3 regions of the Intestinimonas sp. HCP28S3_D6 genome follow, and region 3 is predicted to be linked to each of the others. Evidence: riboswitches for the same ligand, from Rfam matches in the RefSeq annotation. Region 3 holds a riboswitch; each other region holds the start of a gene.
What was found. A riboswitch is a leader RNA that binds a small molecule or an ion and turns the genes downstream of it on or off. The one in region 3 is predicted to bind cobalamin.

Region 1 (9,955 bases), on a different contig from region 3:
GAAGTAAAAAAGCTCCTCATCTCCTCTCTCCGTACCGCCAAAAGTGGTACCACTCAGAAACCGCCCCGCTGATTTTATATAGAACATATGTTCTATATCGTGCATGTATCATAGCACCATTTCGATACCAACGTCAATGCAACTTTCCGGTTTTTTCCTCGCTCCCTCCCCGGAAAAGTACGCAAAAAAGGACCGCCGTTCTCTCGAACAGCGGTCCTTTTTCATTTCGATTGGTCCTCAGACCTCCATGATGACAGGCAGGATCATGGGGTTGCGCTTGGTCTTTTTGTAGAGGAAGCCAGACAGGTCGCTCTTGATCTCGCCCTTGATGGCGGACCAGTCGGTGGTGTGGGTGCGCTCGCAGCGCTCCAGGGCCTCCACAGCCACCCGGCGCAGCTCCTCCATGAGCCCCTCGGACTCCTTGACATAGACGAAGCCGCGGGTAATGATGTCGGGGCCGGAGACCACGGCGCCGTTCTCGCCGGACATGGAGGTGACCACCACGATCATGCCGTCCTCGGCCAGGTGCTTCCGGTCACGAAGAACCACGCTGCCCACGTCGCCCACGCCGTAGCCGTCCACAAAGACCTTGCCAGCGGGGACAGTGCCGTTGAGCTTGATGGAGTTGTGGGTGACTTCGATGATCTTGCCGATGTCACTGATGACGATGTTCCGGGGGTCCATGCCCATCTCCTGGGCCAGCTTGGCATGGATCTTCAGGTGGCGCTGCTCGCCGTGGAGGGGGATGAAGAACTTGGGCTTGACCAGGGCGTGGATGATCTTCAGCTCATCCTGGCAGGCGTGGCCGGAGACGTGAAGCTCCCCTGCCCGCTCGTTGACCACCTCGGCCCCTTTGCGGTAGAGCTCGTTGATGACGTTGCCGATGGAGTTCTCGTTGCCGGGGATGGCGGAGGCGGAGAGGATGACCCGGTCGCCGGCCTGGATGTCCACCTGCTTGTGGGTGGAGAAGGCCATGCGGGTGAGGGCGGACATGGTCTCGCCCTGGCTGCCGGTGGTGATGATGCACACCTTGTTCTTGGGCAGGCTCTTGATGTGGTTGACGTCCACCAGGGTGCCCTCAGGGATGTTCATATAGCCCAGCTCGGTGGAGACCCTCAGGGCGTTCTCCATGCTCCGGCCGGTGACGGCCACCTTCCGGCCGTACTTGGCGGCCACCGAGATGACCTGCTGGATGCGGTCCACGTTGGAGGCGAAGGTGGTGACGATGATGCGCTGGTCGCAGCCCCGGAAGAGGGCGTCGAAGGAGGCGCCCACGCACCGCTCGCTCTTGGTGTAGCCGGGCCGCTCCACGTTGGTGGAGTCGCACAGCAGGGCCAGGACCCCCTTCTTGCCCAGCTCTCCCAGCCGGGCCAGGTCGATCATGCCGCCCTGGATGGGGGTGGAGTCGATCTTGAAGTCGCCGGTGTGGATGACGGTGCCGATGGGGGTCTTGATGGCGAAGGCCACGGCGTCAGCGATGGAGTGGTTGACGTGGATGAACTCCACGGAGAACTTGCCCGCCTTGACCACCTCGCCGGCCTCGCAGGTGATGAGCTTGGTCTTGTCCAGGAGCCGGTGCTCCTCCAGCTTCAGCTTCACCAGGCCGGCGGTCATGCGGGTGGCGTAGATGGGGGCGTTGACGCTGCGCAGCAGATAGGGGATGGAACCGATGTGGTCCTCGTGGCCGTGGGTGAGGAAGATGCCCCGGATCTTGTCCTGGTTCTTGATGAGGTAGGTGAAGTCGGGGATGACCACGTCGATGCCGTACATATCGTCGTCGGGGAAACCCATACCCACGTCCACCACGATGATGTCGCCGCCGTACTCATATACCGTCAGGTTCTTGCCGATCTCGTTGAGACCGCCGAGAGAAATAATCTTCAGTTTTTCTGCCATAAAAGTATGCTTACACTCCTTTTTTCAGTCGATGGATGGAAGGGATGCAGGCACAGGGGCGCAGCAAAACAAAGCCAGAGATCCGCTCCGCGCTTTCCGGCCCTGCCTCGCCGGAAAAAGAGAGCGCTCCCCCGCTGGAAGCCGCGACGCCCTATCCTGTTTTTGCCTTATAATCAGTGCCGGAGCACATAAAGCCATAAAAAGACGGTCCGTCCCCACCGTTGGAGCGGCGGGGGAAAATGACCCATTACGCGTAGTATACCACATTCCACAGGGAAAGTATACAAGAAATTTGTCCGTTGCCCCATCGAGAAGGATTGCGCTTCCAGTGGAGATATGCTATACTGGCCGTGCTGAACTGAATATGCTGCGTCTGGTGGAGCAATGCGCTCTGAAAAGGGAAGCGGGGTGAGAGTCCCCCACAGCTACCACTACTGTGTAAGGCGACAACTGGCCATATGCCACTGTGTAAACGGGAAGGCGGCCACGCGGATGAACCGAAAGTCAGGAGACCTGCCAGACTGCAATACGGGGGAGATTTTCCGGGTTAGGGGGAATTGCCTTACTTTCAGGATCTTGCTCTGTATGCAATTCAGGGCAGGATTTTTTTATTTCCCATACGGGAAGAGAAAGGAAGGCATCCCATGAAAAACCTGTGGAAACGCACCGCCTGCGGCCTGTTAGCCGCACTGATGCTGCTGGGCGCCGGCTGCTCCGGCCAGCCCGCAGCATCTCCCGCCCCAGCCGAGACCACACCTGTCCCCTCCGAGACGGCGGAGCAGACCAAGACCACCACCTTTGTGGACGATCTGGGCCGGGAGCTGGAGCTGGAGCTGCCCATCACCCGGGCCTGTGTAGCCAACCGCTACAACAACGAGCTCATCCGGGCCGTGGGCGCCGGAGACTGCGTGGTGGGCGTGGATATCTACACCTCCCAGGACAGCGTGTACTGGCCCCAGTTCGGCGAGGATGAGACCTTCGGCAAGGACGAGTACGACTATGAAAAGATCGTCTCCCTGGCCCCCCAGGTCCTGATCGTGCCCAAAAACGGTAAGGTGGAGGAGTCCATCGAGGCCCTGGAGCCCTTCGGCATCCAGGTGGTGGTCATCACCGGCTGGGACAACTCCGACGTGCCCAAGCAGATCCGCCTGTGCGGCACCCTCTTCGGCAAGGAGGAGCAGGCCGAGGAACTGGTGGACTTCTATCAGGGTCCGGTGGACTACATCAACCAGCAGCTCCAGCAGGTGACAGAGCGCAAGACGGTCTACTGGGAGTACGGCGGCGACTACACCACCTGTATCCCCGGCACCTCCAATGACGGCTGGCACAACATGATCCTCATGGCCGGCGGCGAGAACATCTTCGGTGACGCCTCCCTGGCCGGCAAGGACATCGACCCGGAGCAGATCCTCCTGGCCGATCCCGACCTCATCGTGAAGATCTACGCCGGCGAGGTGGTGGGCAACAGCGGCGTCTTTACCGCCCCGCCCCAGGAGGAGTTCGCCACCAAGGCGGAGGAGATGCTCAAGCGGGAGGGCTGGAGCGACCTGACCGCGGTGAAGGAGGGCAATTTCTACCTCAACACCGCCTTTATGAGCGGCGGTCTGGGCAAGATGATCGGCGCGGCCTACATGGCCAAGTGGCTCTATCCCGACCTGATGACCGAGCTGGACCCGGACGCCATCTTCACCCAGTGGATGGCCTATCAGGGCTTTACCCCCAACGCCCCCCACTACTACCATATGCCCGCCCAGGATGCGGCCGCCTGAGCCGGAGGAGCGGACCGCCGCCCTCAGCGGCCGCTATCTGGCCCTGAGGGCCCGGAAACGGCTATGGCTGTGCCTGGCAGTCCTGCTGCTCCTGGCCGCCGCCCTGGCCGCCTGCTGCATGGGGGTGGCCGACCTGACCCCCGGCCGACTGCTCGCCACCTGGCTGCCGCCCCTGCGCCCCCTTCTGGGGAGCGCCCCCCTCACGGAGACGGAACAAAACGTCCTGCTGATGCTGCGGCTGCCACGGGTGGCCATGGCGGTGGTGGCCGGGGCCGGATTGGGCTGCACCGGCACCGTAATGCAGGCCATCACGGGAAACGCCATGGCCAGTCCCTTCACCACCGGCCTCTCCAACGCCGCCGCCCTGGGCGCGGCGCTGGTGGTCCTCTTCGGCGGCTTCCCGGTCTATCTCCAGGAGAGCGCCATGGTCCTGGCGGCCTTTATCATGACCATGCTGTGCGCCGCGCTGGTCTACGGCATCTCCTCCCTGCGGGGCCTTGGGCCGGAGACCCTGGTCCTCACCGGCATCGCCCTCAACTACCTCTTCAGTGCCGTCAACTCCAGCATGCAGTACATCGCCAACGAGCAGCAGCTCCCCGCCATCATCCACTGGACCTTCGGCAGTCTCACCGGCGGCAGCTGGTGGGACGTCGCCATCATGGCCCTCTTCCTGGCAGTGGTCTACCCTCTCTTCGCCTCCCGGGCCTGGGCCATGAACCTCATGTCCTCCAACGGCGACGAGAGCGCCGCCGCCCTGGGGGTCCACGTGCGCAACACCCGCCTGGTCCTGGGCGTGGGCGTGGCCTTTCTCACCGCCTCCGTGGTCAGCTTCACCGGCATCATCGGCTTTGTGGGGCTGGTGGCCCCCCATATTGCCCGCTTCCTCATGGGGGGAGACCACCGGTATCTCCTCCCCTTCTCCGCCCTGTGCGGGTCCATTCTGGTGCTCGTCGCCGACACCGTGGGGCGGGTGGCCTTCTCCCCCACCACCCTGCCGGTGGGGATCGTCGTCTCATACGTGGGGGTTCCCCTCTTCCTGTACCTCATTCTGAGAGAGAGGTGGGGCAGAGCATGAGCGCTTTGGAACTCTCCGGGCTCTCCTTCTCTTACCGGCAGCACCCCGTCTTCCACAGCATCTGTCTTTCTGTGGAGGAGGGCCGTTTCTGCGCTCTGCTGGGGTCAAACGGCGCCGGAAAGACCACCCTGCTCAAATGTGTCAACCACCTGCTCCGGCCAAGCGAAGGCCGGGTGCTGTGGCGTGGTGTGGACACCGGCCGTCTCACCATGCGGGAGCGGGCCCGGATCTACGGCTACGTCCCCCAAAATACCCAGGTCAGAGCGGGACTCAACGTTTTCGAAACCGTCCTCTCCGGCCGCCTCCCCCACATGGGCCACCGGGCCTCCCCCGCCGATGTGAACGAGGTCTCCTCCCTGCTGGAGGAGCTTGGTCTGGCAGAGCTGGCTTTCCGCCCCCTCCACCAGCTCAGCGGCGGGGAGCGACAGCGGGTGCTCATCGCCCGGGCCCTGGCCCAGGCCCCGGAGGTGCTGCTTCTGGATGAGCCCATCAGCAGTCTGGATCTCCGGTATCAGTACGAGATCATGGACCTGCTGCGCCGGGTCTCCCGGGAGCGGGGACTCACCGTAGTGGCCGTCCTCCATGACCTGAACATGGCGGTGGAGTATGCCGACGAGCTGGCCCTTCTGAAAGCCGGACAGCTGTACGCCAAGGGGACGCCCCGACAAGTACTGACGGAACAGGCCGTGGAGGATGTATTCGGCATCCGCATGGAGCTGATGACCATAAAGGGCCGTTCTGTCCTGCTGCCGGTCCGGGACGCCGTGGCGCCCTCTTCCCCGTGATCTTCTCCTTTTCAAGGGGCACTCCTTATGCTACAATGGAGAGACCATTCTGACTTTTGAGAGGAGCTGTCTGCATGGAGGAGATCCGGCCCGGCCGTTACCGCCACTTCAAGGGGAAGGAGTACCGGGTGCTCTACACCGCCCGCCACTCCGAGACCCTGGAGCCCATGGTGGTCTACCAGGCCCTCTACGGGGAGCGGGGCATATGGGTCCGCCCCGCCGCCATGTGGGGGGAGCACGTGGAGCGGGAGGGCTATTCCGGCCCCCGCTTCACTTATCTGGGCGAGGAGGCATAAACCGTGAACATCCAGATCTTTGGCAAAAACAAGTGCTTTGACACCAAGAAGGCCCAGCGGTATTTCAAGGAGCGGGGCGTGAAATTTCAGGCCATCGACCTTCTGAAGTACGGCATCAGCCGCGGCGAGCTCACCAGCGTGAAGAACGCGGTGGGGCTGGAGGCCCTGCTGGACCCCAAGGCCGCTGACGCCGCCCTGGTGACCTACCTGGCCTACGACGAGGACAAGCTGGAAAAGCTGCTGGAGGACCCCAGGCTCCTCCGCACCCCCATCGTCCGCAACGGGAAGCAGGCCACCGTGGGCTACTGCCCCGAGGTGTGGAAGACCTGGACCTGAGGAGGCCCTCCATCCGAACCGGGCGCGCTCATAAAACCTTCCCCCTGAAAGGGGGAAGGTTGATGGCCCTGCGGCCTTGCGCTCTTTGTGGGGCATGGTTTCCCAGGCGCGCCAAACCACATACAAAAATGGGGCCCCCGCGCGAGCCCAGCGCAGCGGGTCGCGTGGGGAGAGGACGAGCAAGGGAGCGGAGTGAGAAATGCCCGACAGCCGGGGAAACCCCACAAGGCTGACCAGCCTTGTGGGGAAAGAACGAACAGTGGAACGAGCGAGACCTGCCCACAAGGGCAGGGCGAGGGATGTGAAACTTGTGAGGATGCAACGGTGCGGACTTTGCGAGGACGACAAAACCCGTTTCTTTTTCCCTGCTGGAAAAAGAACGGTTTTTGCAATCCAAAAAAAGGGGCTCCCAAGGGGGTTAGGTGGCTCCAAATAGGAATCCGGCGGCCCGTCTTTACGCCCCCATTGAGCACCAGCCCCGTCTACGGTAGACTACCTGGTTGGAACAGGGACAAGCCGTGGTCCTATCCAACATTTTTTCGCCGCCTGCGTAGGTGGTTATCGCAGCGTGATGGCGCTGCCCGATATTTCTTCTATTGGGGGGCTCAGCTCCGTCCCTCTTCACTCTTCACTATTACCTCTTCCTTTGTCTGTGGGGCGCGACGCCCCGGCGCGCCTGCCCTACCGCACAAAAACGCCCCTCCGGGCTGGTCAAGCCAGCCCGGAGGGGCGTTGCGTCTTATTTCCGCTTCTTATCTCTCAGGTAGATGTGCTTCGTATGCGGATTGCTGGTCTGCCGCACATCCACTTCAAAGCGGTCGATGCTCTTGATGAGCTGGGTCAGCTTGGAAAAACCGTAGTTCCGGGGATCGAAGTCGGGCTGCTGCCGGATGAGCAGGTTGCCCAGCTCCCCCATGAAGGCGTAGCCGTCCTCGTCGGCGATCATGTCCATGGCGTCGGCGATGAGGTGGACCACCTCCTTGGGCACCTTCTTCTGGGCGGGCGCCGGGGCGGGCTGGGGCTCCGGTTCCGGCTCGGAGGCAGGCGCCGGGGCGGGCTCCGCCGTCTTTTTCCGGCCATTCTTGCCACCCTTGGCGGTCTCCGTCTTGGGGGGCTCCGGCTCGGTCTTGGCAGGTGCTGAAGCACTCTCCGCCGCCTGGGCCGCCACCTCCTGCTCCGCCGTGGCCAGGGCGGCCTTGGCCTCCGCCCGGATGACCTCAATATAGATGAACTTGTCGCAGGCCACGATAAAGGGATTCGGGGTCTTCTTCTCCCCCATGCCGATGACCTTCTTCCCCGCCTCCCGGAGCCGGGTGGCCAGACGGGTAAAGTCAGAGTCGCTGGACACCAGCACGAAGCCATCGCAGCTGCCGGTATACAGGATGTCCATGGCGTCGATGATCATGGCCGAGTCGGTGGCGTTTTTGCCGGTGGTGTAGCTGTACTGCTGGATGGGGGTGATGGCGTTCTCCAGCAGGATGGGCTTCCAGGAGGCCATGTTGGGGGTGGTCCAGTCCCCGTAGATCCGCTTCACCGTGGGGGTGCCGTAGACGGCGATCTCGGCCATCACGTCCCGCATGGCGGTGCGGGAGGCGTTGTCGGCGTCGATGAGCACCGCCAGGCGCAGGCTCTGGTCGTTCTGCTGTGGCATATGGTCCCTCCTTCCGGCGGCTCAGCCGTCGCTGAGCACGAAGTGGTAGAACCGGAGCATCTCATACCAGTCGTCGGTGGAGAAGCACACCGTCTTGCCCTCCTCCAGGGTGGCGCCGGGGTAGAAGCTCTTGGAGTAGGCCAGCTTGTGCTCCCGGAAGCGGATCTGACTGTCAAAGTGGTCGGGCATGGGCACCTTACACTTGTGGGCCTTCTCCACCGCCTCCTTGGCTCCGGAGCGGATGCGCTCCACCGCCAGGTCTGGGTGGATGGACAGCACGCCGCCGCCCACGCCCTTGTTCACCGGCACGGTGACCATCTCGGGAATGAGCTCCTTGGCGAAGTCGCACAGGTCCTGGTCACCGGAGAGGAAGGCCACGGGCACGCCGTAGTACCCGGCGGTGTAGGTATTGATGAGGAACTCGCTGGCCAGGACGCCGTTGAGCAGGACGTGCTCATTGCGCAGGTTCATGGTGTGGGAGAGCGGGTTGCCGGGGCAGGAGGCCCAGGCGTGGTAGCCGGTGAAGAGGACCGCCCCAAAATCGTCGGTGTCCAGGCCGGACATCATGGAGAGGAGGTCGCCGGTCCAGCCCCGGAGGATGTGGACCTCCTTGGGGAGGGCGGAGACGTCGATATTCCGGGCGGAGTCGTGGGCGTCCTTGAGGAGGATGCCTTTGGCTCCTCCCTCCAGCGCGCCCTTGCAGGCCGCCTTGACCTCCCGGGTCATCTGCTTCTGGAAGGGGCGGTAGTCGTCCATGGTGGAACGCTCGGTCTCCGACCAGTCGGTGATGCCGCAGGTGCCCTCAATATCGGCACTGATGAATACATTCATGGGAAACATTCCTTTCCTTTCAAGTGTGCGCGTCAGGAAAAAAGGACGCCGGCCGGCGTCCTTCTTTCCTGACGGGGCGGCCTCCCGGCCGCCCCGTGACATTTGGGATCAGGTATCGTCCTCAATGAGGCCGTAGCCGCCGTCGTTGCGCCGGTACACCACGGAGAAAGCGCCGTCGGCGTCGGCGTTCTTGAAGGCGAAGAAGGTGTGATCCACCAGGTTCATCTGGAGGATGGCCTCATCCACCGTCATGTGCTTGATGGGGAAACGCTTGGTGCGGACGATCTTGAACTCGGACTCCTCCTCCTCGGGGGCGAAGTCGGAGATCTCAGAGGCGTCCACCGACCGCTCGAAGGCGTCGGTGCGCAGGCGTTTTTCCAGCCGGGCCTTGTTTTTGCGGATCTGGCGCTCCATACCGGAGACGCAGGCATCGATGGAGGCACGCATATCAGAGGTGCTCTCAGAGGCGCGGAGGATCATGCTGCCGGAGCGGACCGTGATCTCGCAGACGTTCCGGTCCTTTTCTACACTAAAGACGACGGAGGCCTCCCCTTCATTTTTGAAGTAGCGGTCCATCTTTCCCACCTTTTTCTCGGCGTAGGCGTGGACGGACGCGGGCAGAGTAACCTTCTTGTCTGTAAATACGAACTTCATGCGATTCAGCTCCTTCTTTCGCCCCGGTGGGGGCTGTGCTCGTCAGATCGTGGAACTTCCCATTTCTGACATCTTTATTATAACAGCCCTCCACGGAAAAGTCACTCACAATTTATGAATTTTTCACAAATTACGTAAAAGGTGTTCCGTCATTTTGTCAGGTCTTCTCACTTTACCTGCACACCGTCGATCAAGACATACTCTACCCTGCTCATCCAGTCCAGGGGATGGCGGTCGGTCACCACCACGTCGGCGTCCTTCCCCGGGGTGAGAGAGCCCACCCGGTCGGCCACCCCTGCCAGTCTGGCCCCATTGAGGGTGATGGCCTTCAGAGCCTCCTCGGGCTCCAGGCCGCTGCGGGCGGCCACGGCGGCGCAGAGGGTGAGGTGCTGTATGGGGATGACGGGGTGGTCGGTGCAGATGGCGATCTCCACCCCCGCCTTTGCCAGGAGAGCCGGGTTCTCAGGGGTGCTGTTGACCAGCTCCGGCTTGCTCCGGTCGGTGAGGATGGGCCCGGTGATGACGGGAATGTGCTCCCTGACCAGTAGTTCAGGGAGGAGGTGGGCCTCGGTGCCGTGGACCACCACCAGCTTCAGCCCGAACTCCCGGGCCAGCCGTACTGCCGTTGCAATGTCGTCAGCCCGGTGGGCGTGGATGTGGAC
Region 2 (9,955 bases), on a different contig from region 3:
CCATGCGCTCCACAGACCGTTTCTCCTTCCTAAAAGATAAATTTTACATGTTGTTTTCAGTATAGCATGCATTTCCCACCTGTCCAGTCTATTTTGCTTTCCACCGGAAATTCCACGCTCTTCATTGCCATCAGGGGAAAAACGCGGTATAATGAAATAGATCAATCCGATTCCATAATAAGGTGGGACCGCCATGGGAAAGCAGCTGGGCTTTTACATCCACATACCGTTTTGCAAAAGCAAGTGCGACTACTGTGACTTCTACTCCCTGTCCGGCCGCACCGAACGCATGGATGATTATCAGAAGGCTCTGCTGACCCACATCAAGGAGACCGCCCCCCAGGCCAAGGGCTATCTGGTGGACACCATCTACTTCGGCGGCGGAACCCCCAGCTTCTACGGAGAAAAGCGCATCCGGGAGCTGCTCTCCGTGATCCGGCGGAAGTTCGAGGTGGCCGGCAACGCCGAGGTCACCATGGAGGCCAACCCCGAGAGTGTGGACAAAAAGAGCATGGTGCGCCTCCGCCGGGCGGGGATCAACCGGGTCTCCCTGGGGATGCAGTCCGCCCACGACGACGAGCTCGCCGCCCTCCACCGGCCCCACACCTTCCAGCAGGTCCAGGAGGCGGTGGCCGCCATCCGGGAGGCCAAGATCAAGAACTTATCCCTGGATCTGATGTACGGTCTGCCCGGCCAGGACATGGCTATGTGGCAGGACTCGGTAGAGAAGGCCATCGCCCTTCAGCCCCAGCACATCTCCGGCTATGGCCTGAAGGTGGAAGATGGCACCCCTCTGTGTGCCCGTGTGTCCCGAGGTGAGGTTCTCCCCAACGACGACATGCAGGCCGACATGTACCTGTGGATGGTGGCCCGGCTGGAGCATGCCGGTTATCGCCAGTACGAGATCTCCAACTTCGCCCAGTCCGGCTTCCAGTCCCGGCACAACCTGAAATACTGGCTCACCCGGCCCTACCTGGGCTTCGGCCCCGGTGCTCACTCCGACTTCGGCGGCCGGCGCTTCTCCTTCCTCCGGGACCTGGACGGCTACATTGACGGCGTGCTGGGCGGCAAGCCCATCATCGACTCCGACGACCTCATCCCCAAGCGGGAGCGTTCAGGAGAGTACTTGATGCTCCGACTGCGGACCACCCGCGGCATCGAGGAGTGGGAGTACCGGCGGGAATATTTTATGAACTTCGACCCCATCGAGGCCAAGCTGGCCGAATATGAGCACAACGGCTGGGCAGCCCGGGACGGGCACCGCTGGCGGCTCACTCCCATCGGCTTCCTCATCTCCAACCAGCTTATCGGTGAGCTGCTGGAGCGGCAAGAGAGCGCCACTTTGGAGACTACCCTTCCCAAAGTGCAAAAAACACCTCCGCCGCCCCCTCCCTCCGAGCCATCCACCCCCTGATCCCAGCGTCCCGTATACCGTCCCGGCAGGCCGTCATGACCCGGTCTGCCGGGATTTTCGTTTGCCGCGCAGGCATTCTAACTTTTTCCTAACATTGGTCTCTCCCCCAGCAAAACGACAGCTTTTCCCAGCCTCTGCCGTTTACAAAAAAGGGGGGGTGTGTTAGGATTATACCTATCATGGATGGGCCGCCCAACGGCCAGTCCCGTTCCCTTTCACCCTGCAATGATTTTTGGAGGCAACAGCATGAAACGATTTGGCATCCGGGCCACTGCGCTGACCCTGGCCGTTCTGGTGGGGCTCTCCCCCGCCGCGTCCGCGTCCATCGCTCTGGGCGACGAGCTCCACGGCGGCACCGTCTCCCTGGCGCCCGGCTCTGATCTGGTGGAGCAGGTCTTCTGGAGCAACTCCAAGTCCGACCTGCGCACCGAGCGGTACATCTCCTACTCCCCTGCCGATGGCGTCTACCCCGTGGTGGTCTACGGGGACAAGCTCATGTCCCGGCAGGACCTGGCCACCATGGCCAAGTCTCTGGAGGCCCAGGGGCTCCGGGTGGTGGGCGGCGTCAACGGCGACTTCTTCGACCTGTCTACCGGCAATGCCCTGGGTGTCATTATCAGCGACGGCGTATTGCGCACCACCTCCGGCGGCTACTACGCCGTTGGCTTCCTGGCCGATGGCACCGCCTTTATCGGCAAACCCGACCTGGCCGTCACCGCCACCTTCAACGGCTCCACCATGCGGGTCACCGACGTGAACAAGACCCGCACCGCCGCTGACGGCACCCATGAGGGTGGTCTCTACCTCTATACTGACGAGTTTAGCACCACCACCCAACATACCAGTCCTGGCTACGACGTGATCCTCACCCCCGTCACCACCAATGTGGGCCAGACCGTGGACGTAGATTTGGACGTCACCGACACCGACGGCACCGCCTCGGAGGCTGCCGCGGAGACTCCTACGGAGACAACAGCTCCGGGCACAGATGCCGCATCCTCCGGCGACATTGCCACCGATTCCCAGAACCTGGAGACCACCACCCCCGCTGAGGGCACCCGCCAGGTGGACGAGGTCACTGCCTCTCTGCTTCTCTCCGATGAACTCACCGTGGGCGGTCGTCTGGTGTGCACCGTTGATCAAGTGCTGGAGTCCACCACCTCCATCCAGATCCCCGAGGACAAGCTGGTCCTCACCGTCAACAAACAGAACAACGAATGGCTCCTGGGCCAGGTGTCCTCCCTGAAGCCTGGCGACCAGGTGAGCATCGACGTCACCGCCGCCGACAGTCGGTGGAATGATGTGGTCACCGCCATCGGCGGCTACTACAAGATCGTCACCAATGGCCAGGTGGGACCCCAGACCGACTCCACCGCCAACCCCCGCACCGCCATCGGCATCAAGGCCGACGGCAGTGTGATCTTCTACGCCATCGACGGCCGGCAGTCCGGTTACAGCGTGGGTGCCACCCTCACCCAGGTGGCCCAGCGGCTCATTGAGTTGGGCTGCGTAGAGGCCGTGGCTCTGGATGGCGGCGGCTCCACCACCATCGGCGCCACCATGCCGGGGTCCTCTGCCATGGAGATCCTCAACTCCCCCTCCGACGGCAGCCTGCGCACCGTCAGCAACGGTATCTTCCTGGTCTCCAGCCTCAAGCCCAACGGGGTGCTGGACCACTACTATGTCACCCCCTACGACTCGGTGGTCCTCTCCGGTACCCAGTTGGCCCTCACCGCCACCCCGGTGGATGAGAACGGCTACACCTTCTCAGACAGCACCGCCGTCTCCTGGTCCATCCGCAACGGCGACGGCATCGTGGACGTAAACGGCGTCTTTACCGCCGGCAGTGAGAGCGGCACCACTCAGGTCACCGCCTCTGCCAACCGGGCCGAGGGCAGCGCCTCCATCACCGTGGTCAAGACTCCCGACTCCATCTCGGTGACCAACCAGGCCACCGGGGCTCCCGTCACCTCCATCGCCCTGGACCCCCAGGAGAGCATCGATCTCACTGCCAGCGCGGTCTGGAAGAAGATCGCACTCACCAGTCAGGACACCTGTTACACCTGGTCGGTTGACCCCGCCGTCGGCACCGTGGATGAAAACGGCGTTTTCACCGCCGGTGCCAAGAGTGCCACTGGCAATCTCACTGTCAGCGCCGGCGGTACCTACATCACCATCCCCATCACCGTGGCCGGCCACATCAACACGCTGGACGATTTCGAGACCGATGAGGGTCTCTCCGCCCTCACCAGTTCCTCCAACGCGGTGATCAACCGGGAGTCCTCCGGCGATCTGGTGCGCTACGGTAAGCAGAGTGCCCGGGTGGATTACAGCGCCGGCGAGACCGGCTCCGCCTCTCTGGGCTCCTCCCTGGCCATCCCCACCGGCGACCGCTACCTGAGCATGTGGGTCTACGGCGACGGCTCCGGCAACACCCTCACCGCCACCATCGCCGACGGTGCCGGCATCACCAGCGACGTGGTTCTCTCCGCTTTGGACTTCACCGGCTGGAAGCACCTGACCGCCGCCCTGCCTGAGGGCACCGCCGCCCTCCAGGGGCTCACCGTGGTCTATGGCGGCGGCGAGAAGGCCATCGGCACCATTTATCTGGATCAGTTCACCACGGCTACTGAGGCGCTGACCGACGAGACCGTCCCCACCGTTACCGTGACCGCCGAAAACGGCAAGCTTACCGGCTACGTCTCCGACAACGTGGACAAGGACTTTGCCAAGTCGGCCATCACCTTGACCCTGGATGGCAAGAGTGTGAACTTTACCTGGAATGAGTCCACCGGCACCCTGACCTATACCCTCCCCATCAGCGACGGCAAGCTCCACCGACTCACCATCACCGCCGTGGACCAGAGCGGCAATGTGGGCCGCGGCTCCTACAACATCCTTCCCACCATCAACGAGGACGGCTCCACCACCTCTCAGAGCCCCTTCGTGGATATGACCGCCCACTGGGCCGACCTCTACACCACCTACCTCTATGACATGGGTGTGGTTCAGGGTGTGGAGTCCAGCTCCGGCCTTCTCTTCCAGCCCGATAAGAACATTACCCGGGGTGAGTTCTCCCTGATGGTGGCCCGCTGGATGGGTCTGGATCTCACCGCCTATTCCGATGTCACCCTCCCCTTCGCCGATCTGGACACCACTCCCTCCTGGTGTGTGGACGCCATGAAAGCCATGTACGCCGAGGGCATCATCAAAGGCAGCCTGGATAACGGCGTCCTCATGGGCCGGGCCACCGCCTCCATCAGCCGGGCCGAGGCCATGACCATTCTGGGCCGCATCCAGGGCAAGGGCTATGTGACCCAGTCCCTGACCTTCAGCGATACCGCCTCCGTCCCCGCCTGGTCTCTCCCCTACGTGGAGTCCCTGGTGGGCCAGGGCATTATTTCCGGCTACAACAACCAGCTCCGGCCCAATGACTCCGTCACCCGGTCCGAAGTGGCCAAGATGCTCTTCTACCTCATGTAACCACCGTTTTTCCGCTCCCCGCCGTCTCACGACGGCGGGGAGTTTTTTTCCACCGCTCCGGCGCCTGTGGGGGAAAAGTCCACTTGACAGGGCAGGGAAAAGCCGCTATGATGATAGGTACCGGAGGGAACTTCCCCCCGGTGCAAGTGAATATCTCTGGTACGCAGGTGCGCCGATGGCGCTGCACAAGGGAAGCCGGGTGAGAATCCCGCACAAAGCCGTTGCTGTGTTGGCGGAGGGGTCCCCAGATGTCACTGGAGTAAGTGCTCCGGGAAGGCGGGGACCGCGCTGGACGCCGAAGTCAGAATACCTGCCTGCGTATGACGCACACAAAAACCTCTCCGAGCCTGGGAGGGTGCCGCGCTTCCGCCCTGTCTGGCGGGGGGCCATTGCTGCACGCTGTTCAGGCCGTGCAGCTTTTTTGCTGCCTGGAGACCGCCACGATGGAAAGGAGTCCGCCATGAGTGAACGTGACCGCGCCGGCGCCCCCAACTGGAAAGGTAAGGCCTTTTCCTTCTTCTCCCATCTCCAGTGCGAGTATTTCCCCTGCCATCCCACCAACGACCCGGACAATTTCAACTGTCTCTTCTGCTACTGCCCCCTCTACGCCCTTGGACCCGACTGCGGCGGCAACTTCCGCTACACGGAAAAGGGCATCAAGGACTGCAGCCGCTGCACACTGCCCCACCAGAGGGACAACTACGGCTATGTAACCGCCAAGTTTCAAGAGATCGCCCGCCGGATGGCAGAGGAGCGGGAGCGGCCCCGCTAAACACACCCCTTTTACGGGAAGGGGGACATATCACATCCTGCCATTCCTGTTTGTAGGATACGCGAAAAGGGTCCCGGACACCATGTCCGGGGCCCTTTTTGTCCGGGCGGCACGCCGTCTGCGCCCAAAAAACAAGTCCCATTTTGTGGGTTTCCGGTTGCGCCCCGGGCCAAAGCTGGTATAATAGTGCCCAGATGATTTTGGGGAGCCCCCGCTCCCCTTCACCAAAGATCGGGAGGGAACCACCTATGTGCATGGAGATCCGAGACAACACCCTTTATTTTGACGGCTGCGACACCACCACCCTAGCCAAGACCTACGGCACCCCGCTGTACGTCTACTCTCAGACCGCCCTAGAGGGACGCTTCCAGGCCCTTCACACCGAGTTCCTGGACAAGTGGGAGAACACCCGTGCGGCCTATGCCGCCAAGGCCTTCTGCACCCCCGCCCTGCTGCGGCTGGTGAAGGACGCCGGCCTGTGCGTGGACGTGGTCTCCGGCGGTGAGCTCACCTGCGCCCTCTCCGCCGGCTTCCCCGCCGAGCGCATCGAGTTCAATGGCAACAACAAGCTGCCCGCCGAGCTGGAGCTGGCGGTGGAGAGCGGCGTGGGCCGCATCATCATCGACGGCCTTCAGGAGCTCTCGTTGCTGGAGTCTATTTGCGCCCGGAAGGGCAAGAAGATGAAGGTCCTCTACCGGGTCACCCCCGGCGTCAAGGCCGACACCCACGACTACATCATCACCGGAAAAAAAGACTCCAAGTTCGGCATTCCCCTGGACGAGGACATCATCTACCCCGCCATCAAGGCCGCCATCGATTCCCCCTGGGTGGACCTGCTGGGCCTCCACTTCCACGTGGGCTCCCAGCTCTTCGAGGTCCGGCCCTACCTGGAGGCCCTGGAGGTGGTACTTGGCTTAGTGAAGGAGACCTGGAACCGCTACCACTTTGCCATGACCGAGCTCAACGTGGGCGGTGGCTTCGGCATCCGCTACACCGACGAGGAGCCCAGAGGATACGGCTGGTACCTGGACCCTCTCATGGAACGCATCGACGCCTTCTTCCGGGACCTGGGCCTCCCCCGTCCGGCGGTGGTCACCGAACCCGGTCGCAGCGTGGTGGGCGAGGCCGGCATCACCCTCTACACCGTGGGTTCCATCAAGGACATCCCAGGCGTTCGGAAGTACGTGTCCGTAGACGGTGGCATGACCGACAACATCCGTCCCGCCCTCTACCAGGCCAAGTACCGGGCCATCGCCGCCAATAAGGCAGAGGCTCCCACCACAGAGACGGTGACGGTGTGCGGCAAGTGCTGCGAGTCAGGAGACGTCCTCCTCCGGGATGCCACCCTCCCCGCTCTGGAGGCCGGAGACATTCTGGCCGTCCTCTCCACCGGCGCCTACGGCTACTCCATGGCCAGCAACTACAACTCCAACCCCATCCCGGCGGTGGCCCTGGTGAAGGACGGCCGCTCCGGACTCATGGTCCGGAGGCAGACCTGGGAGGACCTCCTCTCCACCAGCTGCGATCCCGGCCTGTAAATCAGCAGGAATCCATCCCCTCCGGCTGTTGCCGGAGGGGATGGACCTGCTTTTTGTCGTGTTCTCTCTGTTTTCTGTGGAAATCGCACAGCCTGCTGGGTTTGTATTTGTGCATTCTTATAATTTTTTTGCAGACCTGAATTTTCACCTGTTCTTTTGCTATGAGATGTGCTAAACTAAATAGCGTGAAATTGACTTGGCAACGGCTGTAACGAAGTGCTTGTGCGCACGGGCTGGTTACGGCGGTTGCTTTTCTTTTTACCAGCACATATTTGCCTAAGGGAGGAGCACATCATGTACCGTATCGTAGAAAAAACACCCCTAAACCCCACCGTCACCAAGATGGTGGTGGAAGCCCCCCTCATTGCCAAAAAGGCCCTGCCCGGCCAGTTTGTCATTCTGCGGGCCTGTGCCGACTCCGAGCGCATCCCTCTCACCGTAGCCGACTACGACCGGGAAAAGGGCACAGTCACCGTCATCTTCCAGATCGTAGGCGCCGGCACCATGGAGCTGGACGCCCTGAAGGAGGGCGAGTCCCTCCACGACTTCGTGGGTCCTCTGGGCCGGGCCAGCCAGCTGGACGGCCTCAAGAAGGTCTGCGTTGTGGGCGGCGGCGTGGGCTGCGCCATCGCCCTGCCGGTGGCCAAGGCCCTTCATGAGAAAGGCACCGAGGTCCATAGCGTGGTGGGCTTCCGGAACCAGGATCTGGTGATCCTGAAGGACGAGTTCCGCGCCTGCAGCGACAAGTTCGTCCTCATGAGCGACGACGGCAGCTGCGGCCGGAAGGGCCTGGTCACCGCCGCCCTGGAGGAGCTCATCGCCTCCGGTGAGCAGTACGACGAGGTCATTGCCATCGGGCCCCTGGTGATGATGAAGTTCGTGGTTGCCGTCACCAAGAAGTACAACGTCAAGACCGTGGTCTCCATGAACCCCATCATGATTGACGGCACCGGTATGTGCGGCGGCTGCCGTCTCACCGTGGGCGGCAAAACCAAGTTCGCCTGCGTGGACGGGCCGGAGTTCGACGGCTTTGAGGTGGACTTTGACGAGGCCATCCACCGGGGCGCCATGTACAAGGACTTTGAGGTCCACGCCCGGGAGGAAGCCTGCAATCTTTTGAACCAGGAGGTACGCTGACCATGGCCAATATGAGTTTGACAAAATGCCCCATGCCCAGCCAGGACCCAGAGGTCCGCAGCCACAATTTTGACGAGGTGGCCCTGGGCTATACCGCCGAGATGGCCGTAGAGGAGGCCAAGCGCTGCCTCAACTGCCCCAAGAAGCCCTGCCACAGCGGCTGCCCCGTGGGCATCGACATCCCCGCCTTCATCGGCAAGGTGGCCGAGGAGGATTTCGCCGGGGCCTATGAGGTTCTGTCCCAGTCCACCACCCTGGCCGCCGTCTGCGGCCGGGTCTGCCCCCAGGAGAGCCAGTGCGAGGGCGTGTGCGTCCGGGGCGTCAAGGGCGAGCCGGTGGCCATCGGCCGCCTGGAGCGTTTCGTGGCCGACTGGCACCGTGAACATGCTCACGAGGAGCCGGTGAAGGCCGCCCCCAACGGCCACAAGGTGGCGGTGGTGGGCTCCGGCCCCAGCGGCCTCACCTGCGCCGGCGACCTGGCCAAGCTGGGCTATGCCGTCACCGTCTTTGAGGCCCTCCACACCCCCGGCGGCGTGCTGGTCTACGGCATCCCCGAGTTCCGTCTCCCCAAGGAGCTGGTCCGCAAGGAGATCGCCACTCTGGAGGCCATGGGCGTGGAGTTCCAGACCAACATGGTCATCGGCAAGGTGCTCACCGTGGACGAGCTCATGGAGGACATGGGCTACGAGTGCGTCTACCTAGCCTCCGGCGCCGGTCTCCCCTCCTTTATGGGCATCCCCGGCGAGACCCTCAACGGAGTATACTCCGCCAACGAGTACCTCACCCGGGTCAACCTGATGAAGGCCTACCGGCCCGACAGCCACACCCCCATCGCCAAGAGCAAGTCTGTGGCCGTGGTAGGCGGCGGCAACGTGGCCATGGACGCCGCCCGCTGTGCCAAGCGGCTGGGGGCTGAAAACGTCTACATCGTATACCGCCGCAGCATGGATGAGCTCCCCGCCCGTAAGGAGGAGGTGGAGCACGCTCAGGAGGAGGGCATCATCTTCCGCCTGCTCACTAACCCCGTGGAGGTCCTGGGCGACGAGACCGGCCACGTCAAGGGCATGAAGTGCATCCAGATGGAGCTGGGCGAGCCCGACGCCTCCGGCCGCCGCCGCCCCGTCCCCGTCCCCGACAGCGAGTTCGTGCTGGACGTGGACACCATGATCATGTCCATCGGCACATCCCCCAACCCCCTCATCCGCTCCACCACCCCCGGCCTGGAGACCAACAAGCACGGCTGTATCGTCACCAACGGCGAGGACGGTCTCACCAGCCGCACCGGCGTCTATGCCGGCGGTGACGCCGTCACCGGCGCCGCCACCGTCATCCTGGCCATGGGCGCCGGCAAGCAGGCCGCCGCCGCCATCCACAAGTACATCCAGGAAAAGTGAGCCCTTTTCCCCCACAGATGTGACAAGTCTCCGCCCTGCTGTTCCTCCGCTCTTGTGGAACCTGCCGTTTTTTTCAAATTAGCAAAAAAACACTTACGAGGGCAAAAAAATGGGCTAGAATAGGGGCATAACAGTAGTCGCAGTGAAGAAGAAGGTCGCGAGACGAAGGTTTCGCGGCCTTCTTTTTTTGCGCTGCGGCTCACATCTCATTCTGGAA
Region 3 (9,955 bases):
GGAGCTCAAGGCAAAGCTGGAGGAGCGGCTGGACATGGAGCTGGTGAACTGTGCCATCGCCATGCCCGCCGGGACTGAATCCAGCACAAAGACCCACCAGTACGTGGCAGAAGGAGCGGGATTTGAGGTCACCAATGTTCTGGATGAGCCCACCGCTGCCAATTCCATTTACCAGATCGAGGACGGTGTGGTGGTGGACATCGGTGGCGGTACCACGGGCCTTGCCATCCTGAAGGGCGGCAAGGTGGTCCAGATTGAGGATGAGCCCACCGGAGGTACCCACCTCACCCTGGTCCTGGCGGGGAACTTCCACGTCTCTTTCCAGGAGGCCGAGGCCATCAAGCAGGATTACTCCCGTCACAAGGAGATCCTGCCGGTGGTGAAGGCAGTGGTGGAGAAGATGGCCTCCATCGTGAACCGGTATATCGACAAGGAGCACACCGACGCCATCTATCTGTGCGGTGGTACCTGCTGTCTGACGGGGATCGAGGGCATCTTCGAGAAGGAGACCGGCATCAAGACCATCAAGCCGGCCAATCCCTTCCTGGTGACGCCGGCCGGCATCGCCATGAACTGTAAGGTCTGACGAGACCCAATGAATGATTTAGAAAGGAGGGGAAGGCATGGACCATAACGCCATCGTGGAAGAGATCCTCCGTCGCGTCGCGCAGAAGATCTCTGAAACGGAAGGAAGCTGCGCCGAGTGCACCGACTGCGGCGGAAAGCCGGGTCTGCTGATCCTGACTCAGGATCACGGCACCGACTGTCACGCGACCTTGGAGAACGAGACCCTCAAGGCCCGTTACCACACCGACTGCGCCCTGATGCACCACTACGAAGTGGACCTGGACGCCTATGAGGCCGTGGTGCTCTTCAATCTGAGCTGTGACGCCATGGCGGCGCTGGCATCCGGCGCCTGCGACACCGCGTATACCCGTCTTGCCTCCAAAGCCATCCTCTCAGGTAAAAAGGTCTATGTCCCCACCGAAGAGGTGGAGCTGTATCAGTATAGGGAGACGGCGCCCGCCGCTTACTACAACATGATGCAGCAGAAGCTGGACCTGCTGGTAGCCTCCGGCGTGGTGATCTGCGCCCAGGCCAGCCTGGAGCAGGTCATCCTGGGCAACGCATCCCCCGTACCCGCCGCGGCCGCGCCTGTGTGTGCCGCTGCTCCTGCCGCCCCTGCTCCCGCAGCGCCCGCCCCTGTGGCCGCCTGCTGTGAGGAGAAAGCGGTACGGATCGAGAAGCGGGTTCTCACGGAGAAGGATCTCATCGAGGCCAACATGAGCGGGGTTACCAAGGTGCACATCGGTGAGAAGACCATTGTCACCGCGCTGGCCAAGGACGCCGCCAAGGATCGGGGCATGACTATCGTCCGGGACGAAGACTAAACGCGGTTGGACCGCGGGGGAGGGATTCCCTCTTCCGCTGTCCCGCGTCAAACAGGGGGACAACGTATGAAAGTGGCAAAGGTCATCGGCAACATCTGGGCCACCCGCAAAGAGGAGAAGCTGGCCGGATATAAGCTGCTCATTGTGCAGCCCATCAACATCCTGGACGGCTCCAAGGATAAGACCCCCATGGTGGCGGCTGACATCATCGGCGCCGGCGTGGGAGAGACGGTGTTGATCGTCGGCGGGAGCTCGGCCCGGAGCGCTGCCGGGGACATGTCAGTCCCTGTTGACGCCACCGTTGTGGGCATCGTGGACGACCAGGAGATCGATTCCAGCGTTTTGGAGTAACAGCCGGTGCCGCCCCGCCAGGGCGGTACATGGCAAAGGGAATAAGGCGGTGAAAGCATGAATCTGACCGAACTCATCAAGGCATCCGGTATTGTTGGCGCCGGCGGCGCTGGGTTTCCCACCCACGTCAAGCTCAACGCCAAGGCCGAATGCTTTGTGGTCAACGCCGCAGAGTGTGAGCCCCTCATCGAGACTGACAAGTATCTGTGCCGCACCTATGCGCCCCAGATCGTAGCCGCGGTGGTGGCAGTGGCCGCCCACCTGGAGGCCAAGCGGGCAGTCATCGCACTCAAAGGAAAGTATAAGGCTGAGATCGTGGCCTTGTCCGACGCGATCAGGCTGGCGGGCGCTCCCGTGGAGATCTTCGAGATGGGGACCTTCTATCCCGCCGGCGACGAGCAGACCATGGTCCAGCAGGTCACCGGCCGGTCGGTACCGGAGCGGGGCCTGCCCCTGGACGTGGGCTGTGTTGTGGACAACGTGGGCACCCTGCTCAACATCTTCGACGCCATCCAGGGCCGTCCCGTGGTGGATAAGTTCCTCTCCGTGGTGGGTGAAGTAAAGGCCCCCATCATGCTCCACGTACCCGTGGGCACCGCCATCACCGAATGCGTGAAGGCGGCGGAGCCGACCATCACCGACTATGCCCTGATCTTGGGTGGTCCCATGATGGGCAAAGTACTCCTGAGCCAGGCGGACATTGATGCCGCCGTGGTTACCAAGACCACCGGCAACATCATCGTCCTGCCCAAAGACCACTATCTGTTCAAGCGGGCCACCCTGCCCATGGAGGCCATCCGGCACCAGACCCGCAGTGCCTGCATCCAGTGCCGGATGTGCACCGACCTCTGCCCCCGGTACCTCATCGGCCATCAGATCCGCCCCAACCTGGTGATGCGGAACCTCTGGCGGGAGCCGGGGATGGAGGACAACGCGGAGTACGAGCGCTGCTTCGGCGACGCGGCCAACTGCTGCGACTGCGGCGTGTGCGAGATGTTTGCCTGTCCCATGGGCCTTTCGCCCCGGAAGGTGAACCAGTACATCAAGGGCCAGCTCCGCGCCCGCGGCATCCAGGTGCCCCGGAACATGGAACCCCAGGCCCGGTCCTTCGTGGACCAGCGCCACACCCCCACGGACCGCCTGGTGGCCCGACTGGGGCTCTCCGAGTACTACGGGCTCCACGCCCACGAGTGCATGGAGCTCAGCCCCAATGAGGTCTTTATCCCCTTCTCCCAGCACATCGGTAAGCCCGCCAATGTGGTAAAGGCGGTGGGCGACTATGTGGAGCGGGGAGAGATCCTGGCCGAGGCCGCCGAGGGACTGTCCGCCAACATCCACGCCAGCATCTCCGGCGTGGTGGTGGAGGTCACCGATAAGGGCGCCCGTATCAGCAGCCGGAAGGAGTGAGAAGCATGGGAAACGCCAGCAGACTTGCCATCGGCATGGTAGAACTCAACAGCATCGCGCGGGGCATCGAGACCTGCGACTACATGGTGAAGGCGGCTCAGGTGGACCTCATCCGATCCTCCACCGTCTGTCCAGGTAAGTACATGGTACTCATCGCCGGAGACACCGGCGACGTAAAGGCCTCCATGGCCGAGGGCATCAAGCGGGGCGGCGAGTGCGTGGTGGACACGCTGACCCTCCCTAATGTCCATCCTCAGGTCATTCAGGCCATCAGCATGACGACCCAGGTGGAGAAGCCGGGCGCCGTGGGCGTCCTGGAGTTTTACTCCGTGGCCTCCGCCATCACTGCCGCTGACGTGGCGGCGAAAGCGGCCAACATCACCCTCATTGAAGTCCGCATCGGCTACGCCATCGGCGGCAAGGGTTATGTGACCCTCACCGGCGATGTGGGCGCGGTCCGGGCGGCCGTGGCGGCCGCAGAGCGGGAAGCGGAGCTCCTGGTGGGCACCACCGTTATCCCGCGTCCTTCCCCCAAGCTGTTCCAGTCTCTGCTTTAAGCCGGAGCTGACAGAAGGCTTCCCAATGGGAGCAGACCCATTCTGAGAAGAGAAGGAGAGTAAACTATGGATTATAGTGAACTGATTGCTGCTGCTGATCCCAGCATATTTACCGACAGTATCTCCGCATGGATCTCTGGTATCTCTATCAACTCCGTCATCATGCTTATCATGATGATCTTCATGCTCGTTGGCGCCATCGACAAAATCCGCGGCAACAAGCTCGGTTATGGTGAGAAGTTTGAAGACGGCTTCAACGCTATGGGCGGTCTGGCCATGTCCATGGCCGGCGTCGTGGCCGCGGCCCCTGTTCTGTCCATGCTGCTGGGCCCCATCCTGAAGCCCATCTACGGCATCTTCGGTGCCAGCCCCGCCATGTTCGCCACCACCCTGCTGGCCTGCGACATGGGCGGCTATCCCCTGGCCATGCAGCTGGCCGGTGAGGACATCGCCATCGGTAACTTTGCCGGCCTGATCCTGGGCACCATGATGGGTCCCACCATCGTGTTCACCATCCCCGTGGCTCTGGGTATCATCAAGAAGGAAGACCGCGGCTACCTGGGCGCCGGTGTTCTGGCTGGTATGATCACCATTCCCATCGGCTGCATCGTGGGTGGCCTGATGATGAACACCCTGGCTCCTGAGTATCACCTGGGTATCATCACCATCATCCAGAACCTGATCCCCGTCATCATCATCGCTGCTCTGATCGTCATCGGCCTGTGGTGTGCCCCTGGCCCCATGATCAAAGGCTTCAACGTGTTCGGTACCGGCGTGACCATCGTCATCACCGCCCTCACCGCCATCGCTGTCTTTGAGCAGATCACCGGCATCATGTTCCCCGTGTTCCACATCATGGTCGAGAACCCCGCCGATGGTTCCCGTGGTCTGGACAGCGGACTCCTGGTCTGTGGCCAGATCGCCATCGTCCTCATCGGCGCCTTCCCCATGGTGGAGTGGATCACCCGCACCTTCGGCAAGCCTCTGGAGAAGATCGGTGCCGCTCTGGGCATGAACGAGCAGGGCTCTGCCGGTATGGTGGCCAACCTGGCCAACAACATCGCGATGTTCAACATCATGGGCGAGATGAACCCCAAGGGCAAGCTGCTGAACGTGGCCTTCTCCGTGTCTGCCGCCTTCGTGTTCGGCGACCACCTGGGCTTCACTGCCGGCAACAACCCCGACATGATCTTCCCCGTGATCGTTGGCAAGCTGGTGGCTGGTGTTACCGCCATCATCGTGGCCAATATCCTGGCGCCCAAGCTGCTGTCTAAGATCGAGAACGTGAAGTTTGACTAACTGGCAGCGCGGAAAGGTAAGGAATCGCTATGAACGTAAGTGAAGAACTCATTCGCAGCATTGTAGAAAAGGTTATCGCCGAAGCGGCGGGCTCTACCGGCAAGTGCGACTTCCAGAAGCAGGTGGACCCCAGCGGCGTCATCGGCGTCAAGACCTCCACCGTAAAACTGGAGCCCTTTGAGGGCCGTAACGATGTCAAGCTCAAGGACGTGGCCACCCTGGAGGAGGCCCCCCGCATGGGCTGCGGCATCATGGAGCTCTCCGACGGAGCCGACTTCGAGTGGACCCTGACCTACGATGAGTGGGATATCGTGCTGGAAGGCCGTCTGGAGATCAAGATCGACGGTCGTGTGGTGGGCGGCGACGCCGGCGATGTGATCTACATCCCCAAGGGCAGCCATATCCACTTCAGCACCCCCGACTATGCCAAGTACGCCTACACTGTTTTCCCCGCCGACTGGCAGTAACCAATTCAGATGGACCCCGCCGCAGGAACTGCGGCGGGGTCCATTTCGTTTTTGAATGTGTTTCCCCCCCCTTGACAAGGAGGCAAGAGGGCCAGTATAATACATATAAGCCAAGCTGACAACTGAATCATAAGTGGTACACAGGTGCTTTGACGAGCTCAAAAGGGAAGTCGGGTGAGAATCCCGCGCAAAGCCGTTGCTGTATTGGCGAAGTGGTCCCCATTAGGTCACTGGAGCGGAAGCTCTGGGAAGGCGGGGAGCGCGTTTGGACGCCTAAGTCAGAATACCTGCCTGTGTATGGCGCACACGAGACCTCCTCGCGCTTAGGAGGGTGCAGTTCCCACGGTGAGAGCCTGTGGGCCGTTGCTGTATCCTTTTTAAGAGGGATACGGCTTTTTTGTTGTCGGCGCTAAAGGGTGGACGGGACGAACCGCCATTCCTCCTTATGCGATGTGTCAGGTGGCCAACTTCACCTCCCTTTGGAACTGGTATGGCAAGCTGATGCAGGGCAAGGACCCATAGCTGCCACTGTGGGTCCAGCCATACCAGGAAATACCCGCCTGTGGAGAAGAGCGGAGCCATCCCGATGCAGGGATGACTCCGCAGTTTTTTTGCCGAAAAGAGCCGAAAAAAGCGGTACCACACTGGTGTTCCGTTGACAAAAAGGATGTGGCCCGATATAATCATACTGATGATATATGCTGCCGGCTGGACGGCAGGCCGGGCGGCAACGCTGCCCGTGAAGGAGGAGACGGATCATGAAACGAGATCCTGTGAAAGCAACTGTACTGGCCACCAAGCTGATCCCAAACGTATCTCCTGATCTGGCCAAGGAGTTTGGCTTGCAGCCCGGCGAGAAGTCCCTGGCGCTGGTTACTGCCGACTGCGATGATGTGACCTATACCGCTCTGGACGAGGCCACCAAGAAGGCCGACTGCCGTGTGGCCTACGCCAAGAGCTTCTACGGCGGTGCCGCCAACGCCAACACCAAGCTGGCCGGCGAGATCATCGGCATCCTGGCTGCCCCGAACCCTGCTGAGGCCAAGGCCGGCCTGGAGGCTTGTGTGGACATGATCGAGAACGTGTGCCACTTCGTCTCCGCCAACGAGGACGACACCATCGTCTACTATGCCCACTGCATCTCCCGGACCGGCTCCTACCTGTCCGAGGCCTGCGGTATCCAGGAGGGTGAGGCTATCGCCTACCTGATCGCGCCTCCTCTGGAGGCCATGTACGGCGTAGATGCCGCTCTGAAGGCCGCCGACGTCCGTCTGTGCGTGCTGTATGCGCCCCCCAGCGAGACCAACTTCGGCGGTGGTCTGCTCACCGGCAGCCAGTCCGCCTGTAAGTCCGCCTGCGACGCCTTCGCCGCCGCTGTGGAGTTCGTGGCCGACAACCCCATCGACTGATTTTTGCCCCATCAACGGCCCGGAGACGGCGTAGAATCACCGCTTCGGGCCGTTTTTTGCCCGTTCCGAATACTGAAAGGGAGGAAGTCTATGCGTATCATCATCTCACCAGCTAAGAAAATGAACGAAGATCTGGACGGGCTGCCGCCTAAAGAGCTGCCTGCTCTGCTGGAGGAGACAGAGCAGCTGCTGGGCTATCTGAAGGGCCTTTCTTTAACGGAACTGAAGAAGCTGCTCGCCTGCAACGATCAACTGGCCCAACTCAACTACCAGCGGTTCCAGACCATGGACCTGCGCCAACGGTTGACACCGGCGCTTCTGGCCTATGAAGGGATTCAGTATCGTTATATGGCGCCTGCGGTATTTTCAGAAGGAGCGTTGGCCTATGTGCAGGAGCACCTGCGCATCCTCTCCGGTTTTTACGGAGTGCTCCGCCCCTTCGACGGAGTGACTCCCTACCGGTTGGAGATGCAGGCCAAGCTGAAGACTCCGTTTTGTAAGGACCTCTATGCTTTCTGGGGAGGCAAGCTGGCCGAGGCTCTGATGCCCGACGGCGTGGTAGTGGATTTGGCCTCTGGGGAGTATAGCAAGGCGGTGATCCCCCACCTGCCCGCCGGAACAAGGGTGATTACGCCCGTTTTCGGGGAGCTGCGTGTCGACGGAAAGATAGTGGAGAAAGGGGTCCATGTCAAGATGGCCAGAGGGGAGATGGTCCGTTTTCTGGCAGAGGGCAGCGTGGAAGACCCGGAGGGCATCACCGCCTTCGAGGGACTCCATTTTCGGTATTGCCCACAGAGATCCCAGCCGGACCGACCGGTCTTTCTGCGCGATGTGGAGAAAAGGTAAAGTGGGGTAAAATTCCGTTGACGGTGGCATAAATAGCATGTATAATGTAATTGTGAAAGATTGTGTTTGGGACAGAAAGGACCATGGAGCTATGAGCGATGCTGCTGCGGAAAAAGCCACTGTGCTCACGCGCAAGTGGAGTTGCCCCAGGCCCGTTGAAGAGACATGACCTGCTTTTCGAATGGAAAAGCAGGCTATGTCTTTTTCTTTTGCCCGAACGCAGGAAAACGCCTGCGGACGGATGGCAAGGGAACTGATCCGACCATTCGATTTCAGAGAGTAGAAAGAGAAAAAGGAGCATTTCGATGAGTATTGCCAATATTCTGAGCCTGTTGGGCGGCTTAGCGCTGTTCCTGCACGGAATGCAGATGATGAGCTCCGGCCTGGAGGCCGCGGCCGGCAACCGTATGAAGAGCATCCTGGAAAAGCTGACGGCCAACCGGGTGCTGGGCGTACTGGTGGGTGCGGTGATCACCGCCGTCATCCAGTCCTCCTCCGCCACCACGGTCATGGTGGTAGGCTTCGTTAACTCCGGCATGATGACCCTCACGCAGGCGGTGTGGATCATCATGGGCGCCAACATCGGCACCACCATCACCGGACAGCTCATCGCCCTGGACGTAGGCGCTTTGGCCCCCTTCTTTGCCTTCCTGGGCGTGGCTATGATGGTATTTTTGAAAAAACCGCAGCTCCACCACTACGGCAGTATCCTGGGCGGCCTGGGTGTCCTCTTCATCGGTATGGACATGATGAGCGCAGCCATGGTCCCCCTGCGCGAAATGCCCGCTTTTGTGGACCTGATGACCAAATTCTCCAATCCGGTGTTGGGTATCCTGGCCGGCGCACTCTTCACCGCCCTCATCCAGTCCTCCTCCGCTTCTGTGGGTATTCTCCAGGCGCTGGCCAACAGTGGCGTCATCGGACTGGGCAGTGCCGTGTATGTCCTGTTCGGCCAGAATATTGGTACCTGCATCACCGCTGTGCTGGCCTCGGTGGGCACCGGGCGCAATGCCAAGCGGACCACTATCATCCACCTGATGTTCAACATCATCGGCACCGTTCTATTTACCACGCTGTGCCTGGTGACCCCGCTCCTGGGGATCTCCCTGGTGGGTTTCGTGGAGAGCCTCACGCCCAACAGCCCTGCCTCTCAGATCGCCAACATGCACACCCTCTTTAATATCGTCACCACGCTGCTCCTGCTGCCTCTGGGCAAGTGGATGGTGAAGGCGGCCATGCGCATCCTGCCTGAGCGCAAGCAGGATCTGGACGAGGGAATGCATCTAGCCTACCTCACGCCCATCAACGCCAATCAGGACCGTACCATCGGTCAGTCTGCCATCTATATCAGTCAGCTTCGTCAGGAACTCAACCGCATGCTGGACATGGCGAAGGAAAATGTCTCCACCGCCTTCCGGGCGGTACTGGACCGTGACCCTTCCTTGGTGACCAAGGAGGAGTCGGTAGAGGAATATATTGACTTCCTCAACAAGGAAATTTCCCAGTTTATCTCCCATGTGATCGTCCACGAGACCAATGAGCAGGATTCCGCCGCGGTAAGCGCCTATTTCAAGATCGCGGGCAACATTGAGCGTATCGGTGACCACGCCATGAACATCTGCGGTTACAGCGGGATTCTAAAGGAGAAGGATGTCCACTTCTCCGAGGAAGCAAAGGAAGAAATCCGGGAGATGGAGGCTGTCAGCCGCAAAGCCATTGAGGCGCTCAGCGGTGTGGTATCCGATCCCGTGGAGTGGCTCAGCGAGGTTTCCGCCCTGGAGCAGAAGATGGACGACATGACGGCCAGCTTCCGGCGCCACCAGATGGAGCGGATGCGCAAGGGTATTTGCTCCGATGAGGGCTGTATTCTGTTCTCTGAGATGCTAACCGACTTTGAGCGTATCGGCGATCATGTGCTCAACATCGCGCAGGAGCGCTCCAGTGCCAGCCTGCCCTGAGGTGGAAGATAGAACAAAACCGCCATGCTCCGGCTCAGGCCGGGACATGGCGGTCTTTGTCTGTTTAGAGGGGCTCACCGGAGAAAATGCTCCAGCCGTCTTTGCCGCGGTGCTTGGCACAGTATAGAGCGCTGTCGGCGTGGGGATAGAGCTCATTAAAGGAGTGACCTTGGTCGGGGATCATAGCAGCGCCTACGCTACAGGAGACGGAGATTTGAGAGTAGGTTGGGTCTGTGAGGAGACGGAATTCTTCGCACAGGCGGCGCATGT

Region 1: another riboswitch for cobalamin. It lies ahead of ACTNBK_RS01460 (ABC transporter substrate-binding protein); the one in region 3 lies ahead of eutL (ethanolamine utilization microcompartment protein EutL).
Region 2: another riboswitch for cobalamin. It lies ahead of ACTNBK_RS09745 (cysteine-rich small domain-containing protein); the one in region 3 lies ahead of eutL (ethanolamine utilization microcompartment protein EutL).

The regions. Positions count from the first base shown of each region.
Region 1 is NZ_JBQHTM010000002.1:86,149-96,103, reverse strand. Features, by position in the region: gene ACTNBK_RS01465 (ribonuclease J) at 238-1,896, opposite strand; cobalamin riboswitch at 2,254-2,432, shown strand; gene ACTNBK_RS01460 (ABC transporter substrate-binding protein) at 2,541-3,665, shown strand; gene ACTNBK_RS01455 (FecCD family ABC transporter permease) at 3,652-4,740, shown strand; gene ACTNBK_RS01450 (ABC transporter ATP-binding protein) at 4,737-5,525, shown strand; gene ACTNBK_RS01445 (DUF1653 domain-containing protein) at 5,600-5,821, shown strand; gene ACTNBK_RS01440 (arsenate reductase family protein) at 5,825-6,157, shown strand; gene ACTNBK_RS01435 (NYN domain-containing protein) at 6,897-7,808, opposite strand; gene ACTNBK_RS01430 (M55 family metallopeptidase) at 7,830-8,639, opposite strand; gene hpf (ribosome hibernation-promoting factor, HPF/YfiA family) at 8,748-9,293, opposite strand; gene ACTNBK_RS01420 (amidohydrolase) at 9,461-9,955, opposite strand, start outside.
Region 2 is NZ_JBQHTM010000025.1:29,926-39,880, reverse strand. Features, by position in the region: gene ACTNBK_RS09760 (RluA family pseudouridine synthase) at 1-4, opposite strand, end outside; gene hemW (radical SAM family heme chaperone HemW) at 194-1,414, shown strand; gene ACTNBK_RS09750 (phosphodiester glycosidase family protein) at 1,661-4,897, shown strand; cobalamin riboswitch at 5,046-5,229, shown strand; gene ACTNBK_RS09745 (cysteine-rich small domain-containing protein) at 5,358-5,669, shown strand; gene lysA (diaminopimelate decarboxylase) at 5,918-7,207, shown strand; gene ACTNBK_RS09735 (sulfide/dihydroorotate dehydrogenase-like FAD/NAD-binding protein) at 7,502-8,344, shown strand; gene gltA (NADPH-dependent glutamate synthase) at 8,347-9,738, shown strand.
Region 3 is NZ_JBQHTM010000009.1:37,763-47,717, forward strand. Features, by position in the region: gene eutJ (ethanolamine utilization protein EutJ) at 1-586, shown strand, start outside; gene ACTNBK_RS04940 (hypothetical protein) at 624-1,391, shown strand; gene ACTNBK_RS04945 (EutN/CcmL family microcompartment protein) at 1,458-1,742, shown strand; gene ACTNBK_RS04950 (4Fe-4S dicluster domain-containing protein) at 1,800-3,149, shown strand; gene ACTNBK_RS04955 (BMC domain-containing protein) at 3,155-3,706, shown strand; gene ACTNBK_RS04960 (ethanolamine utilization protein EutH) at 3,773-5,005, shown strand; gene ACTNBK_RS04965 (cupin domain-containing protein) at 5,035-5,472, shown strand; cobalamin riboswitch at 5,598-5,781, shown strand; gene eutL (ethanolamine utilization microcompartment protein EutL) at 6,231-6,881, shown strand; gene yaaA (peroxide stress protein YaaA) at 6,972-7,727, shown strand; gene ACTNBK_RS04980 (Na/Pi cotransporter family protein) at 8,033-9,685, shown strand; gene ACTNBK_RS04985 (diguanylate cyclase domain-containing protein) at 9,750-9,955, opposite strand, start outside.